2 regions of the Jeotgalibaca sp. MA1X17-3 genome follow, and region 2 is predicted to be linked to the other one. Evidence: riboswitches for the same ligand, from Rfam matches in the RefSeq annotation. Region 2 holds a riboswitch; the other holds the start of a gene.
What was found. A riboswitch is a leader RNA that binds a small molecule or an ion and turns the genes downstream of it on or off. The one in region 2 is predicted to bind S-adenosylmethionine.

Region 1 (7,267 bases), 770 kb from region 2:
TATAGGATACTCCAATTATAATAGAAACTAGTTCGTATCCTTTTACTAGTGAATATAAAAATATGCTAAGGCTTAAAATCATCGTAAGAATGAGCGTGTAGGAAGAAGTTTTCCCATTAATGATTTGTCCTCTTTCATCATTTTGTTCCCTTTCGATTTCTTTTATAATGTTTTTATATTTTTTTCTTGAATAAAAATAATAAAGGAAACTAATCACACTCGCGCTTATAAAACTAGATAAATAATATAAAGTTCTATTCTCTCCACCCATCAGTGAATATCCAATCGTTCCTACCATATATCCAATAAAACCAGTAAGAAATATATGAATAGAATATCTTTTTTTAGTCATCCTTACTTTCCTCCTTATAAATAAAAATAGACTCGATTTCTTTACCAAAGTATCGTGAGATTTTAAACGCTAGTAGAAGCGATGGATTGTATCTGCCGTTTTCAAGAGAACTGATTGTTTGTCTGGATACATCCAATGTAGCTGCGAGCATTTCTTGACTTAAACCCTTTTCTTTTCTAAGTTCTTCTAGTTTATTATCCAAATCATATGCCCTCCATTTAGATATTCAAGTAGAACATATGTAAAGCTCCCTTTACATATATACTATAATAAAAGCGCACTCATGTCAAGTTTCCTTTACATACGTGCGCTATATTTTTTTGAATATTTCAGGTTATAACTCGAAGAGGTGAAGAAGTAGGTTCTTCCGCATTAATTTTAAATGTATAGCGGTGCCCTTGAGTCATGCTATGGTAAAAACCGTCTCCATCATACAATTGGAATACTTGAGATCCCTGACGATCGCTATTATCAGGATAAACGTGTTTCACATATGGATTCCCTGCTAATACTTCCTCTAAATGTTCTTTTCCAACTTCACGAACTTTTCCTTCAATCCGAATAACTTGAATCAGGTAACCATCTTCAGACATAGCTGTAATCGCAACATGAGGATTGTGCTGGAGTTGTTTATAAAAATTGGTTCTTGGATGTGTCATGAAAAATATACCCTGTTCATTAGCTACTCCTATATGTGCATGACGTGCATGTGGTTTATTTTCTTCATCAACTGTAGCGAAAATGGCTACTTTCATTTGATCTTGTAAGACTTTTAAAATATCTTCTATCTCCATACTTGCACTCCTTTTTTAATAAAATGTACTTCTTTTTTATTTGAAAGTATAACCATTATATCATACTTTTTCTTGACAAATGAATTGTTTGTATGTTTTATCACAATTTTCAAAATCTAATTTTTACTCTAGATACGTTCTCAAATAAGAACTAACTCCTTTAATCTTTTTTAAATGAAGAAAAAAGAGAACTTTGTGATGTTTTACGTTTGATACTTCTAAAATTAATATCTAGCTTTTATTATGAACATTCAATGAAAAGAGGTCAAAACAGAAAACATTCGGTATAATACGAGAAAGGCTTGTTAATTAACAAGAAATGAATTCAGATGATGAAGAGGGATAAAATGAGAAATATAAAAATGACTATCGAATACGACGGTGGAAGATACTTAGGCTGGCAACGTCTAGGAGATTCCGATCGAACCATTCAAGGGAAAATAGAAAGTACTTTATCTGACATGACAGGAACAAAGATAGAAATTGTTGGTTCTGGTCGGACAGACGCTGGGACTCACGCGAAAGGACAAGTAGCCAACTTCAAGACAACTTCTGACATGGACGTAGAGGCAATGCAAAATTTTCTAAATCGTTATCTTCCCCGTGACATTGTCGTTAAAAAATTAGTAGATGCTTCGGAACGATTTCATTCTCGCTACCATGCTGTTAAAAAACAGTATAGTTATTACGTCTGGAATCATCAGGTTCCTTCTGCTTTTGAACGAAAATATAGCTACCTATATCCAGACCACCTTGATGTCGACAAGATCAATGCCGCGTGTAAAAAACTGACAGGAACCCATGACTTTATTGGATTCTCTTCTCTTAAGAAATCTAAAAAATCAACCGAAAGAACCATTGAAGAAATCACGATGCACCGAGAAGGAAACTTAATTCGTTTTACATTTGTAGGAGATGGGTTTCTATATAATATGGTCCGAATTATTATGGGCACACTTCTAGAAATTGGGTCTGGCCTGCAAGAACCAGAATATATTGATGCGATTTTTAAGAGCAAAATTAGAAGTGATGCTGGAATGACCCTCCCGTCACAAGCTTTATTCCTAGATGAAGTTTATTACGATTAAAGGAAGTCGTGAGATGATCGATTCCTCTATACAAAAAAGCCGCTTGACTTTTATTGGATATACAATATGGTAAATAAGAACGTCTATTATTGAATGAAGGAAGGGTTCTATGCGTATTAATAAATACATTAGTGAAGCAGGAAAAGCTTCCCGACGAGGTGCCGACAAACTCATTACAGAAGGTCGCGTAACTCTCAACGGAAAAAAGGCTACAATTGGTGGCTAGGTAAAACCGGGTGATGAAGTAAAAGTAGACGGCAATCAAATTTTTGTAGCCAGAAATAATGTTTATATTGCTTTAAACAAGCCTGTAGGAATTACGAGTACAACTGAAAAAGGTGTTAAAGGGAATATCGTAGACTTAGTTAATCACTCGATTCCTGTCTTTCACATTGGTAGACTGGATAAGGACTCTGAAGGATTAATACTCCTAACAAACGACGGAGATATTGTTAATGAAATTCTGCGTTCTGAAAATCGACATGAGAAAGAATACATCGTCTCCGTCGATCGTCCCATTACTCCTGAATTTTTAAAAGATATGTCTGAAGGTGTAGAAATATTAGATACAACGACTCTTCCTTGTGAAATTGAACAACTTTCTAAATATGATTTTAAAATTATTCTTACTCAAGGTCTCAATCGACAAATTCGTCGGATGTGTGAAACGTTGGGATATAATGTTTTTCGATTACAAAGAATTCGTGTCATGAATATTCAATTAAATAGCCTTCCTGTAGGTCAATGGCGATATCTATCCAAAAAAGAAAAGGATCGCTTATTCAAAGACTTAGACTATGAACCGAGAGAATGGTAGATCCGCAAATAATATTTGATTCAAAAAATTAAAAAAGAGATAATCAAGTTGCTTTTTAAGAAGCTCCTCGATCATCTCTTTTTGTATGTATACTAGCTTATCTTTTTAAGTAGAATCTGTAATTCTATTTTTTGTTGTTTTAATTCATTTTCTAATTCTTGAATCTCTTGTACTTTTTCAATAACTAGATCTTTCATTTCTATTTTCTCTCTATTATTTTCTGTATTCTTGTTGGACTTATATTGATGATAAAGCATTGCTCCAGCATAACTCTTCGGTCCACCATTTTCTTCCATTCGTTCACAACTTAAAATTTGTTCTTTGGTCAATATCATTTTTTATCTCTCCTTTTGTTTTTTTGAAAACAAAAAACCCTTCTTTAAACAAGAAGAGTTGAGATAGAACGTTCACTCTCCTTATCTTTCAGATTTCTCTGCAGGATTTAGCACCGTGCTTGCGTGAGTACACAAGTCGGTTGCTGAGATTTCATAGGGCCAGCCCCTCAATCTCTCTTGATAAAGAAGTTATTTAGTTTTCATACTTATTATCGCAGTACAGTAGCTCTTTTTCAAGTGAATTCTATTTGCTCATTTGATTCATTAATTGACTATTTTTCCTTTTCATCAATTTGTGCTTCTTTTGGGTAAATAATTTTCGAACCTTCTACAACAGCTTTTGCACCATACAGTCCAATTTCATGTGGAATTGTTTTTTTCTCTGTCATAATATGATGAACCGTTAATCCTTTTAAGGCTAAATTATTTGAAATAATCAGGCGATGGCATCTCCATGGAACACTTTCCGAACACATATAACATACTCGTTTATCTTTCTCTAAAGCAACCAATTCATGAAGAGCCTCTTCGTATTCTTTTGTCAGGCTATAGGCTGCGTAGTTCTGAAAAGAATTATTTCTCCATCCATCTACTAATGACTCATCTATGTCATGATTTTTCTTTCTCCTACCGCCTAATGACGGCATATGTATATACTGAATACCGTTTTCCGGAATCCACTTTTCCATGTTTTCTTTATTAAATTGCGGCATGTAATTACTACCAGGATACGAGCGTACATCTACTAAAGCTTCTATATCATAGGATTGTAGCAAAGAAATAAACTCTTCTTCACTATGAGTGGAGTGACCAATTGTATAAATATTCAATCAAAACCCTCCTTTCCTTTTGAAGAACTACTTTAAAATAGCTTAGAAAACATCTCGAGCTTTACGTAACTTTACAAATCCTTCTAAATCATCCGCTTGAAGAAACAGATTGATTTTCTTTTCCTTGCCAATCGTTGTAGGTAACGTTGACTTTCCCTTTTTACGCAATTCATCCACTTCAGTCAACGCCTTAGAGATAAAGGGATCAGATGGTTCTATAGAATGTGCAAAGCGTAAATTGGTCTGTGTATATTCATGAGCCGCATAGACTTGTACTTCATCGTCTAATTGTTTAAATTTCTGTAAGGCATCGTACTGAGCTTGGTAGTCTCTTGTAAAGACTCGACCACAACCCGCTGAGAATAAAGAATCACCACAAAAAAGTGCCTCCTTAGTCAAAAAGCTAATATGTCCCTGCGTATGTCCCCCTGTTTTTAATACATCAAACGTTTGGTCTAACAAATGAACAGTATCCCCTTCTTCTACAAGATGATTCGCTACAGACTCTGTTTCTTTGGGCCCATAAATAGGAATCATTGGATATTTTTTTAAAATTTCCTCAACGCCACCTATATGGTCGTCATGATTATGTGTTAATAAAATAGCCTTTAAATGTAAATTGTTTTCGTCTAAATAATCCAGCACTTGTCTGGATTCTCCCGGATCGACTACTACTGCTTCTGTACCTTCTTGGATGATCCAAATGTAATTATCAGAAAAAGCTTTTACAGAATGAATATTCATCTATCTTACCCCCTTCTTTTCTTTATTATATAGGACTTGTCTTATATTGTTTACCAATTTGTTTGACTTAGAGATTAATTAAAATAAGTGCAAGTACTGTCAAAACAATCGCTACTTGATTTTTTCTAGTGATTTTCTCTTTAAATAAGAAATATCCACCTATATTAATCAGCACAATGCTGGCCGCACTATAGATCGGAAAGACTACTGACGTTTTTAAAGTAGCGAGTGACAGTATTAAAAAGTACGAAGAAAACAAATTAGGAATTCCAACTACAAAGCCTGTTAAAATATCTTTTTTGGTTATTTTTCTTTTTTCTTTAACTGTATAGAAAATACTTACTAGGAAAGCCGTAAAAAATATTGCAAAAAGAAAAACATCTTTATAGTCATTTAATGCATATTTTTGATAAATTTTACTAGAAAATTCTGCCATTCCTCCAAATACAAACAAAAAGATAATCGTAGGCTTTACATCAAACTTTTCAAGCGACTTCTGTGATAAATTGACAATCAGAATGGAAACCAAAGATAAAATAATTCCTATCCATTGAATAACAGAAGGAAACTCTTTCCATATAACGATTGAAAAAATCATAGGAATCAATATCCCTAATTTGGCAATGGTTCCTGAAATTCCTACTCCATTTTCTTTTATACTCTTTTGGTAATACGTAAAAGAAAGAAAAAAGAATGAACCAAATATTCCACCAACAATTAACCCCCAAATGATGCTGGAAGAAGGAGATAAAATATGTTCTGGATTAGTAGATAAGAGAGAAAAATCTTTTGCAAAAGATATCTCTCGACTAAAATTAGATAATAACCCTTTGTAAAAAATCATAAATAGACTAATGGAAAAAGCAATAAAGTAGTTAGCACTTGTAATGACCATTCGGTTTGCGTTCGAATTTTCGGTATATTTAAAAATAAGAGCAATTGATGCACTGCATATAATCGCTAACGTTAAATAAAACATAATGACCTCCTTTTTCTATTTGTATCGCTGTCGAACGTTTTTATTTAAACGTTGTAGCAAACCTTTCTCTATCCATTCGTACCATCCCTTTGCAATCCCAATCGCAAACACAGGTGAAACAAGTAACATCACTGTAGGGTTCAACCACTGTCCAAAAACAGTCGTAAACAACACAATACTAGTACTATGAGTCAGATAAAGACTGAACGAGATTTGTCCCAAAAAAAGAAACGGAGACGATTCAAATAACTGTGTAAGCTTTTTAGACTCGATAACAGCTAATATCAACAAGACAAACCCAGTACCAGTTAGGAGCAATGCCTCCCGCCTAGCAATCGTCACTCCAAATCCAGCCATAATCCATTGAAATGGAATCAGAATAGGAACTAATAATGCAAGCCATCGATGATTCTTGAACCAGAAACAGAATTCATCCAGATGCTTATATAGTACCGCTCCTAAGAAAAAATAAATAAAATAATAGTTGGTTCGGTGTAAACTTGGTGCTGCTTGCAGTAATAAGGCCAGTACTCGATTCAAAACCATCGTTCCTGTGAATACTTTCCACGTTGGATACCGATAGAGCAATACTCCTACAAAAGGCATCAGCAATGAAATACGCCACTCCTGAATGATACTCCAAAAAGCTCCAGCAATCACATCTAGATTACGATCCCCCATTAAAAAAAGGTTTACCGTTTCCCGAAATTGGGGTAAGGACGTCCATTTCACATCAAACGAGCTACTAAGCACAACTCCATTCTTGAGAGTACCCAACAAGAAGATGCAGAGCAAAGTAAGGATCAAAATAGTCCAATAAGGTAAAACTAGACGCATAAACCTTTTTTTGAAAAAGGCGAAAAAATTTAATGTTCGACCTTCTATATATGGTTTAGCAATAACAAATCCTCCGATAATGTAAAACAAAATAACCGCTTCATTCCCGCCCCACAATATTTTTAAAGGAGTAATGGTCATTATTTTCCAGAAAGGATTTTTAAAAGTAAGTTCATAATTTGCTAGGAATCCTACTTCTGTCCATGTTAGCACATGAAAAAACATCACGAAAAGTGCGGCTAGGCCTCGCATTCCATCAAAAGAAGCAATCCGTTTATTTTTCTTTTGAGAAACTTCTATCACAATCCCCACCCCTTTCATGTCATGGATAGTTTACGAAATGAATGAAACAAAAAGCAAGCCAGAACCTTTCAGCCTATGAAGATATATTTTCGTTTTGAAAGTTTATAGGTACTATTACTTTCACATATTTATCGTTCTAATAATGAAAAAAGAAAGAAGAATTAGAACATTAAAAAATAAAAGGTGAT
Region 2 (7,267 bases):
CACCTGAAGCAACCGTTACTGTTTTTGATGTTATTGTTTGTACGGGCTGATTCTGAACAGGTTTACTTTCCGTTGTTGGTTTTTCAGGAACGGTTACCGTATTTTCTTCCTGTGCAACCTGATTCATCAAACGTAAACTTTGTCCTGGTTGGATGATATCTGTTTTCAAGTTATTCCACTCTTTTAATTGTGCTACAGTGACATTATTTAATTGGCCAATTTTCCATAAAGAATCACCCGATTTAACTTTATAGACAGAAAGACTCGTTGGTTTACTTTGTTCTACTGCGCTTTCTTCTGTATCTACTTTTTCAAATGATACAGGAGTATTTACAGGCGTCTCAACTTTCTTGTTGGAAACCAGTAAAATATCGCCTATTTGTAAAAAACTACTAGTTAGTTGATTCCATTTCATCAAATCATTTAAGGAAATACCGTATTTACCAGCAATCGCATATAAGGTATCACCACTTTTTACTGTATAACTCGTGTTCGTTGCTGCAGAAATATTTTGGTCCACTACTTCTTCTGTTCCAACTGAAGGAACAGTGGTAGAAGGTGTGTCATATTTAGTTAATTCATTTGATTCAATAATTTTATTTAGTTTTGAATTATAAGCACTATCGGTTGCATATCTTCCTGTTAAATAAGAAGTAGCTTCTTGATAGGATGACGCATTACTTTTCCAAACTCCATCGTAGAAAAGTGGATCCCATCCTGTTCCATTTCTTAAAAGTGAAGCGTAATCTTCTAAAGATTCATGATACGAAGGATATTTACGGAAATCTGCTTGAATTGGATAGTAATTTTGGTTTCCACTATCTTCCAAAGTGCCCATATTAACCGATTCGCCTTCATAATTTCCTTTAATTCCAAATAAATTATGATTGGGTTCTGAAGCTAACGTACTTTTACCCCATCCGCTCTCTAGAATTGCTTGTGCTAACATAACGGAAGCATATAAATCATTTTTCTGTGCAATACTCGATGCAGAAGGAACGAGAGAGTTAAGAAAAGGATTTTCAGAATAAGTTTTTACTTCATTCTGTGTTTCTGTTGTTTTTTCTGCTGCCATCACATGCTTCACTGGTTCTACTAAGTTAGCAAGAAGAACAGACGCACTGATAACTGCAAAATTCATTCTCATTTTTTTAGCAGAATGACGAATTTTTTCATTCCATTCCTTTTCCTGTTTACCCGCTAGCCACTCTTTTCTAGAAATACTCAACCATACCACTCCTATCGTAAACTTTATAAATCTCATTTTTTAATTAATAAATTCTTAAGTTTTGTTAAACTATTCTTATTATAGTGTGAATGGGCTTCATAAGTCTTTATATATTCAAATTGTAAAAAAAGTAATACTCTTGTAATATTTGAAGAAATGTATTTAGCCTTCTCAAAATGATTATTTTTAATATCTAAATCAAATAAAGATGAAAAAATAATAATTTTCCCCTTGCTTCATCACGTTCATGATACAATAAAATTAAAAAGAGGTCAGTAAATGTTAGAAAAAGCGATTGAATACAGTCATCAGTTATTAAAGAACATTGTTCAAGAACCAGACACAGTTATTGATGCAACAGTTGGAAAAGGAAAGGATACCCTTTTTTTAGCTACATTAGTAGGAGAAACTGGCACAGTTATTGGTTTTGATGTGCAAGAAAAAGCTATTCATCATACTTATAAAGAATTACAGGAAGTCGGACTTCAAAGTCGAGTCGAGCTGCATCAAGTTGGTCATGAACAAGTAGAACTCTTTTTATCTACTGAAAAACCAATTTCAGCAGCGATTTTTAATCTAGGATACCTTCCAGGAGGTAATAAGGAAATTACAACAGAAAAAGAAACAACATTAAAAAGTGTTTCTGCGATTTTACCTTCTTTAAAAATAGGTGGTTTGCTTTTACTAGTTGTCTATAGTGGCCCCTGAATGGTAAACTTGAAAAAGAAGCTCTATTAGATTATGTAAAAGAACTAGATCAATCAAAATACACGGTTCTACTCTATCAATTTATAAATCAGAAAAACACTCCACCATTCCTGATTGCAATTGAAAAAAGACAGTAATTATCATTCTAAAGAAATAAAAAACTATTTTGCAACTGCAAAATAGTTTTTTATTTCTTTTATTTTAATAGATTTTTTAACTGTTCTACTTTATCGGTATTCTCCCACGTAAAATCTACATCTTCTCTACCAAAATGTCCATAAGCAGCTGTTTTTTTATAAATTGGACGTTGTAAATCTAACATATGAATAATTCCGGAAGGTGTTAATGAAAAAAATTGACGAATAGCGGCAATTAATTTTTCCTCAGAAACTGTTCCCGTTCCAAAAGTATCTACTGAAATCGATACAGGCTCAGCGACACCAATTGCATATGCTAGTTGAATTTCACATTTCTCAGCAAAACCAGCAGCGACAATATTTTTTGCAATATAGCGAGCAGCATAACTTGCAGAACGATCAACTTTTGTTGGATCTTTTCCTGAAAATGCTCCCCCCCATGACGTGCGTACCCTCCATAAGTGTCGACAATAATTTTACGACCAGTTAAACCAGAATCTCCCTTTGGTCCTCCAACAACAAATCTACCAGTTGGATTTATGTAATATTTCGTATTTTCATCTAATAATGATGAATCAATAACAGTTTTTATTACATACTCTAAAATATCTTCTTTTAACATTTCTTGAGTTACGAATTCATCATGTTGTGTACTTAGTACAACTGAGTCAACTCGCAGCGGTTTTCCCTCTTCATCATATTCAACGGTTACTTGAGTTTTTCCATCTGGACGCAAATATGGCAAGGTACCATCTTTTCTTAGCTCTGTTAAACGTTTCGTCAACTTATGACTCAAACTAATCGGCAAGGGCATTAATTCTTCGGTTTCATTGATAGCAAAGCCAAACATTAAACCTTGGTCTCCTGCACCAATCAAATTCGTATCATCTTCAGAAGATTCATCTTGCTCACGATTTTCAAATGATTGATTTACTCCCTGAGCAATATCTGCAGACTGTTCATCTAAAGAAACCATTACAGCCAAATTCTCTGCATCGAATCCAAATTTCCCACGTGTATATCCTATTTCACTTACAGTATCACGAACCACTTCTTGAATATTTACATATGCAGAAGTTGTTACTTCTCCAAATACCATAACTAAACCGGTCGTAACAATTGTTTCACAAGCCACACGAGCTGTTTTATCCATACTCAATAGCTTATCTAGTATTGCATCACTTATTTGATCAGCAATCTTATCTGGGTGTCCTTCTGTAACGGACTCAGATGTAAATAATCTTTTCTCTACCATTTTTATTCCCCCATTTTTCGGTTACAAGGCGTCTCCACTATAGCGGATCCTATCGGGATATTACTTCAGCCTTTTTAACAATAACATGCCTACTATACGCTTCTTATGAAGAAAAATCAACTCTTATCAGGTAAGAATATATTTTTTCAATCGAATCGTTCATTTATACTTTAATAAGCTTTTAAGAGAGGAAGTTCACTTGACAAGGATTAGGGGGTCTTCTATTATGAAGGAAGATAGGCTAAATACGATTGTAGAGGATGTCTAACATGGAAGAACTCAGTAAAAAAATCTTTAAGTACACAAATATTCCTTTCGTTTCTTGGCTTTTATCACCACTAGCTATTCTATTCGTAGGTACTTTTCTCGGTGCTAAAAAAGCTTCATTTCAATTTTATCCTTTTTTATTACTTTATCTTTTTTTACTCTTAATAAAAGCAATGGAAATTGCATTTTTTAAGAATTCAAGTGGTGACTTATCCATACCAAAATCTATTCCTTATATTTTTTATTCAATTTTAATTATTTTATTGACTTTGTTATTAGTTGCCACAAACTGGATCATATCAGCTTTACTTGTTCTTTACTGCTTCTTTATTATTTTAGCCTTTTATAAAGGAGTCAAAATGGAAGATACAGAATATTATTTGTTGCTCCAAATTTTCTTTCAGACATTTATAATTGGCCTAATTTCTTATTATCTTCAAACAAAGTTTATTTCCATTCAAATTCTTCCCTACTTTCTCCCTACTCTCTTCCTAATGATTCCCATTACATTGAATCAACAAGAAAAACTTCTTGCTGCTCGAGAGATAAAGAAAAGCTACTCACCTTATCAAGATTTATTAATTGAAAAGAATAACATTTTGAGTATGATTAGCTTTATTATCGGGATTGTAATCATTTTTATACTCTTCAATATTCAAAACGTTCTTATTTGGAAGCAAATTCTTTTTTTTAGTGTTCTATTAATCTATTCATTTCCTTTAACAGTAAAGCAGCTGAGAAATAAGCTTAGACCAGATCTTTATGTAGCTAATTTTGTTTGTTTAATAACCGTTTTATATAGCGTTCTTTTAAATATCTCCATTTAAAAAAGGACAATCTATAGGTTTTGTTCTTAAGGATTATCCTATCTTCATCTGTAATTTAAAACAAAAAAAGCCAAGACATTGAAGTCTTAGCTTTTTTTATCTTTAGAAGCGGGTGACGAGAATCGAACTCGCGATAACAGCTTGGAAGGCTGTAGTTTTACCACTAAACTACACCCGCATGGCGGTTCCGACGGGATTTGAACCCGCGATCTCCTGCGTGACAGGCAGGCATGTTAACCCCTACACCACGGAACCTGTATATATGTAAAATAAAAATTGCGGGGACAGGACTCGAACCTGTGACCTCCGGATTATGAGCCCGACGAGCTGCCAACTGCTCTACCCCGCGATAATAGTAATGATTTTTTCAGTCTATTTAGACTAAAAAGTAAGGAGGATAAGGGATTCGAACCCTTGCGTGTTTTTACACACCTGACGGTTTTCAAGACCGTTCCCTTCAGCCGGACTTGGGTAATCCTCCATAATATAATAATGACCCGTACGGGAATCGAACCCGTGATACCGCCGTGAAAGGGCGGTGTCTTAACCGCTTGACCAACGGGCCAATAAAAACTATTCAAATGGGCCTAAATGGACTCGAACCATCGACCTCACGCTTATCAGGCGTGCGCTCTAACCAGCTGAGCTATAGGCCCCTAAAAAAGCGGGTGACGAGAATCGAACTCGCGATAACAGCTTGGAAGGCTGTAGTTTTACCACTAAACTACACCCGCAATAAATACCATACAAATGGCTTGAGACAGAATCGAACTGCCGACACCTTGAGCTTCAATCAAGTGCTCTACCAACTGAGCTATCAAGCCGTAAAAAATGAAAAATTGCGGGGACAGGACTCGAACCTGTGACCTCCGGGTTATGAGCCCGACGAGCTGCCAACTGCTCTACCCCGCGATAATAGTATTTTATATTTTATGACATAATATTTTGTTGCAATCGGGAAAACAGGATTCGAACCTGCGACCCCTTGGTCCCAAACCAAGTGCTCTACCAAGCTGAGCTATTTCCCGTTAAAGAATGCACCCAGCAGGAGTCGAACCTGCAACCGCTTGATTCGTAGTCAAGTACTCTATCCAATTGAGCTATGGGTGCCTAATATTTTGTGAAGTTCAAATCAAAAGCGGAAGACGGGGTTCGAACCCGCGACCCCCACCTTGGCAAGGTGATGTTCTACCACTGAACTACTTCCGCAGAGATGCCGGCTAAAGGATTTGAACCCTCGACCCTCTGATTACAAATCAGATGCTCTACCAACTGAGCTAAGCCGGCTCAGAATGCGGGTGAAGGGACTTGAACCCCCACGCCTTGCGGCGCTAGATCCTAAATCTAGTGCGTCTGCCAATTCCGCCACACCCGCTGATTATTAGTTAGATAGTTATTCTAAAAATGAGTTATGCAGGGCTCGAACCTGCGACCCTCTGATTAAAAGTCAGATGCTCTACCAACTGAGCTAATAACTCATAAAACAAATGGAGGTTAACGGGCTCGAACCGCTGACATTCTGCTTGTAAGGCAGACGCTCTCCCAACTGAGCTAAACCTCCATAAAATATAAAAATGCGCGGCAGCGTCCTACTCTCACAAAGGGAAACCCTTCACTACAATCGGCGCTTGGAAGCTTAACTTCTGTGTTCGAGATGGGAACAGGTGTGGCCTTCCAGCCATCGCCACCGCACATTTTTATGGGGTTAAGGAAACATTGTTCCCTCAAAACTGAATACACAACATGATAAACAAAGTCGGACCAGGCACCGCATTACGTCGCTGCCTGTTTTTGGTTAAGTCCTCGACCGATTAGTACGGGTCCGCTCCATGCATCGCTGCACTTCCACTTCCCGCCTATCCACCTGATCGTCTCTCAGGGGTCTTACTCACTTCAAGTGATGGGAAATCTCATCTTGAGGGGGGCTTCACGCTTAGATGCTTTCAGCGTTTATCCCGTCCACACATAGCTACCCAGCGATGCTCCTGGCGGAACAACTGGTACACCAGCGGTGTGTCCATCCCGGTCCTCTCGTACTAAGGACAGCTCCTCTCAAATTTCCAACGCCCGCGACGGATAGGGACCGAACTGTCTCACGACGTTCTGAACCCAGCTCGCGTACCGCTTTAATGGGCGAACAGCCCAACCCTTGGGACCGACTACAGCCCCAGGATGCGATGAGCCGACATCGAGGTGCCAAACCTCCCCGTCGATGTGAACTCTTGGGGGAGATAAGCCTGTTATCCCCAGGGTAGCTTTTATCCGTTGAGCGATGGCCCTTCCATACGGAACCACCGGATCACTAAGCCCGACTTTCGTCCCTGCTCGACTTGTCTGTCTCGCAGTCAAGCTCCCTTCTGCCTTTGCACTCTACGAATGATTTCCAACCATTCTGAGGGAACCTTTGGGCGCCTCCGTTACACTTTAGGAGGCGACCGCCCCAGTCAAACTGCCCGTCTGACACTGTCTCCCGGCCCGATAAGGGCCGCGGGTTAGAGTGTTCCTGCCGCAAGGGTAGTATCCCACCGTCGCCTCGACCGAGACTAGCGTCCCGGCTTCATTGGCTCCTACCTATCCTGTACATACGGCACAAACACGCAATATCAAACTGCAGTAAAGCTCCATGGGGTCTTTCCGTCCTGTCGCGGGTAACCAGCATCTTCACTGGTACTATAATTTCACCGAGTCTCTCGTTGAGACAGTGCCCAAATCGTTACGCCTTTCGTGCGGGTCGGAACTTACCCGACAAGGAATTTCGCTACCTTAGGACCGTTATAGTTACGGCCGCCGTTTACTGGGGCTTCAATTCGAAGCTTCGCCCGAAAGCTAACCTCTCCTCTTAACC

Region 1: linked by a shared signal. The riboswitch ahead of LZ578_RS02305 (hypothetical protein) and the one ahead of metK (methionine adenosyltransferase) in region 2 are both predicted to bind S-adenosylmethionine.

What each region holds. Positions count from the first base shown of each region.
Region 1 is NZ_CP090983.1:460,666-467,932, reverse strand. It holds gene LZ578_RS02335 (hypothetical protein) at 1-352, opposite strand, end outside; gene LZ578_RS02330 (helix-turn-helix transcriptional regulator) at 345-554, opposite strand; gene LZ578_RS02325 (pyridoxamine 5'-phosphate oxidase family protein) at 682-1,146, opposite strand; gene truA (tRNA pseudouridine(38-40) synthase TruA) at 1,494-2,234, shown strand; gene LZ578_RS02315 (S4 domain-containing protein) at 2,344-2,460, shown strand; gene LZ578_RS02310 (23S rRNA pseudouridine(2604) synthase RluF) at 2,500-3,051, shown strand; gene LZ578_RS02305 (hypothetical protein) at 3,144-3,386, opposite strand; SAM riboswitch class I at 3,465-3,573, opposite strand; gene LZ578_RS02300 (DUF488 family protein) at 3,659-4,216, opposite strand; gene gloB (hydroxyacylglutathione hydrolase) at 4,259-4,960, opposite strand; gene LZ578_RS02290 (SMR family transporter) at 5,028-5,939, opposite strand; gene LZ578_RS02285 (acyltransferase) at 5,955-7,079, opposite strand.
Region 2 is NZ_CP090983.1:1,226,304-1,233,570, reverse strand. It holds gene LZ578_RS06200 (LysM peptidoglycan-binding domain-containing protein) at 1-1,228, opposite strand, end outside; gene LZ578_RS06195 (class I SAM-dependent methyltransferase) at 1,508-1,936, shown strand; gene LZ578_RS12615 (class I SAM-dependent methyltransferase) at 1,933-2,073, shown strand; partial or broken gene metK (methionine adenosyltransferase) at 2,133-3,328, opposite strand; SMK box riboswitch at 3,326-3,402, opposite strand; gene LZ578_RS06185 (hypothetical protein) at 3,598-4,422, shown strand; tRNA gene LZ578_RS06180 (tRNA-Gly) at 4,530-4,600, opposite strand; tRNA gene LZ578_RS06175 (tRNA-Asp) at 4,602-4,677, opposite strand; tRNA gene LZ578_RS06170 (tRNA-Met) at 4,699-4,771, opposite strand; tRNA gene LZ578_RS06165 (tRNA-Ser) at 4,814-4,903, opposite strand; tRNA gene LZ578_RS06160 (tRNA-Glu) at 4,916-4,987, opposite strand; tRNA gene LZ578_RS06155 (tRNA-Ile) at 5,005-5,078, opposite strand; tRNA gene LZ578_RS06150 (tRNA-Gly) at 5,086-5,156, opposite strand; tRNA gene LZ578_RS06145 (tRNA-Phe) at 5,174-5,246, opposite strand; tRNA gene LZ578_RS06140 (tRNA-Met) at 5,262-5,334, opposite strand; tRNA gene LZ578_RS06135 (tRNA-Pro) at 5,377-5,450, opposite strand; tRNA gene LZ578_RS06130 (tRNA-Arg) at 5,459-5,532, opposite strand; tRNA gene LZ578_RS06125 (tRNA-Gly) at 5,560-5,631, opposite strand; tRNA gene LZ578_RS06120 (tRNA-Thr) at 5,637-5,709, opposite strand; tRNA gene LZ578_RS06115 (tRNA-Leu) at 5,716-5,797, opposite strand; tRNA gene LZ578_RS06110 (tRNA-Lys) at 5,828-5,900, opposite strand; tRNA gene LZ578_RS06105 (tRNA-Val) at 5,911-5,983, opposite strand; rRNA gene rrf (5S ribosomal RNA) at 5,999-6,114, opposite strand; rRNA gene LZ578_RS06095 (23S ribosomal RNA) at 6,214-7,267, opposite strand, start outside.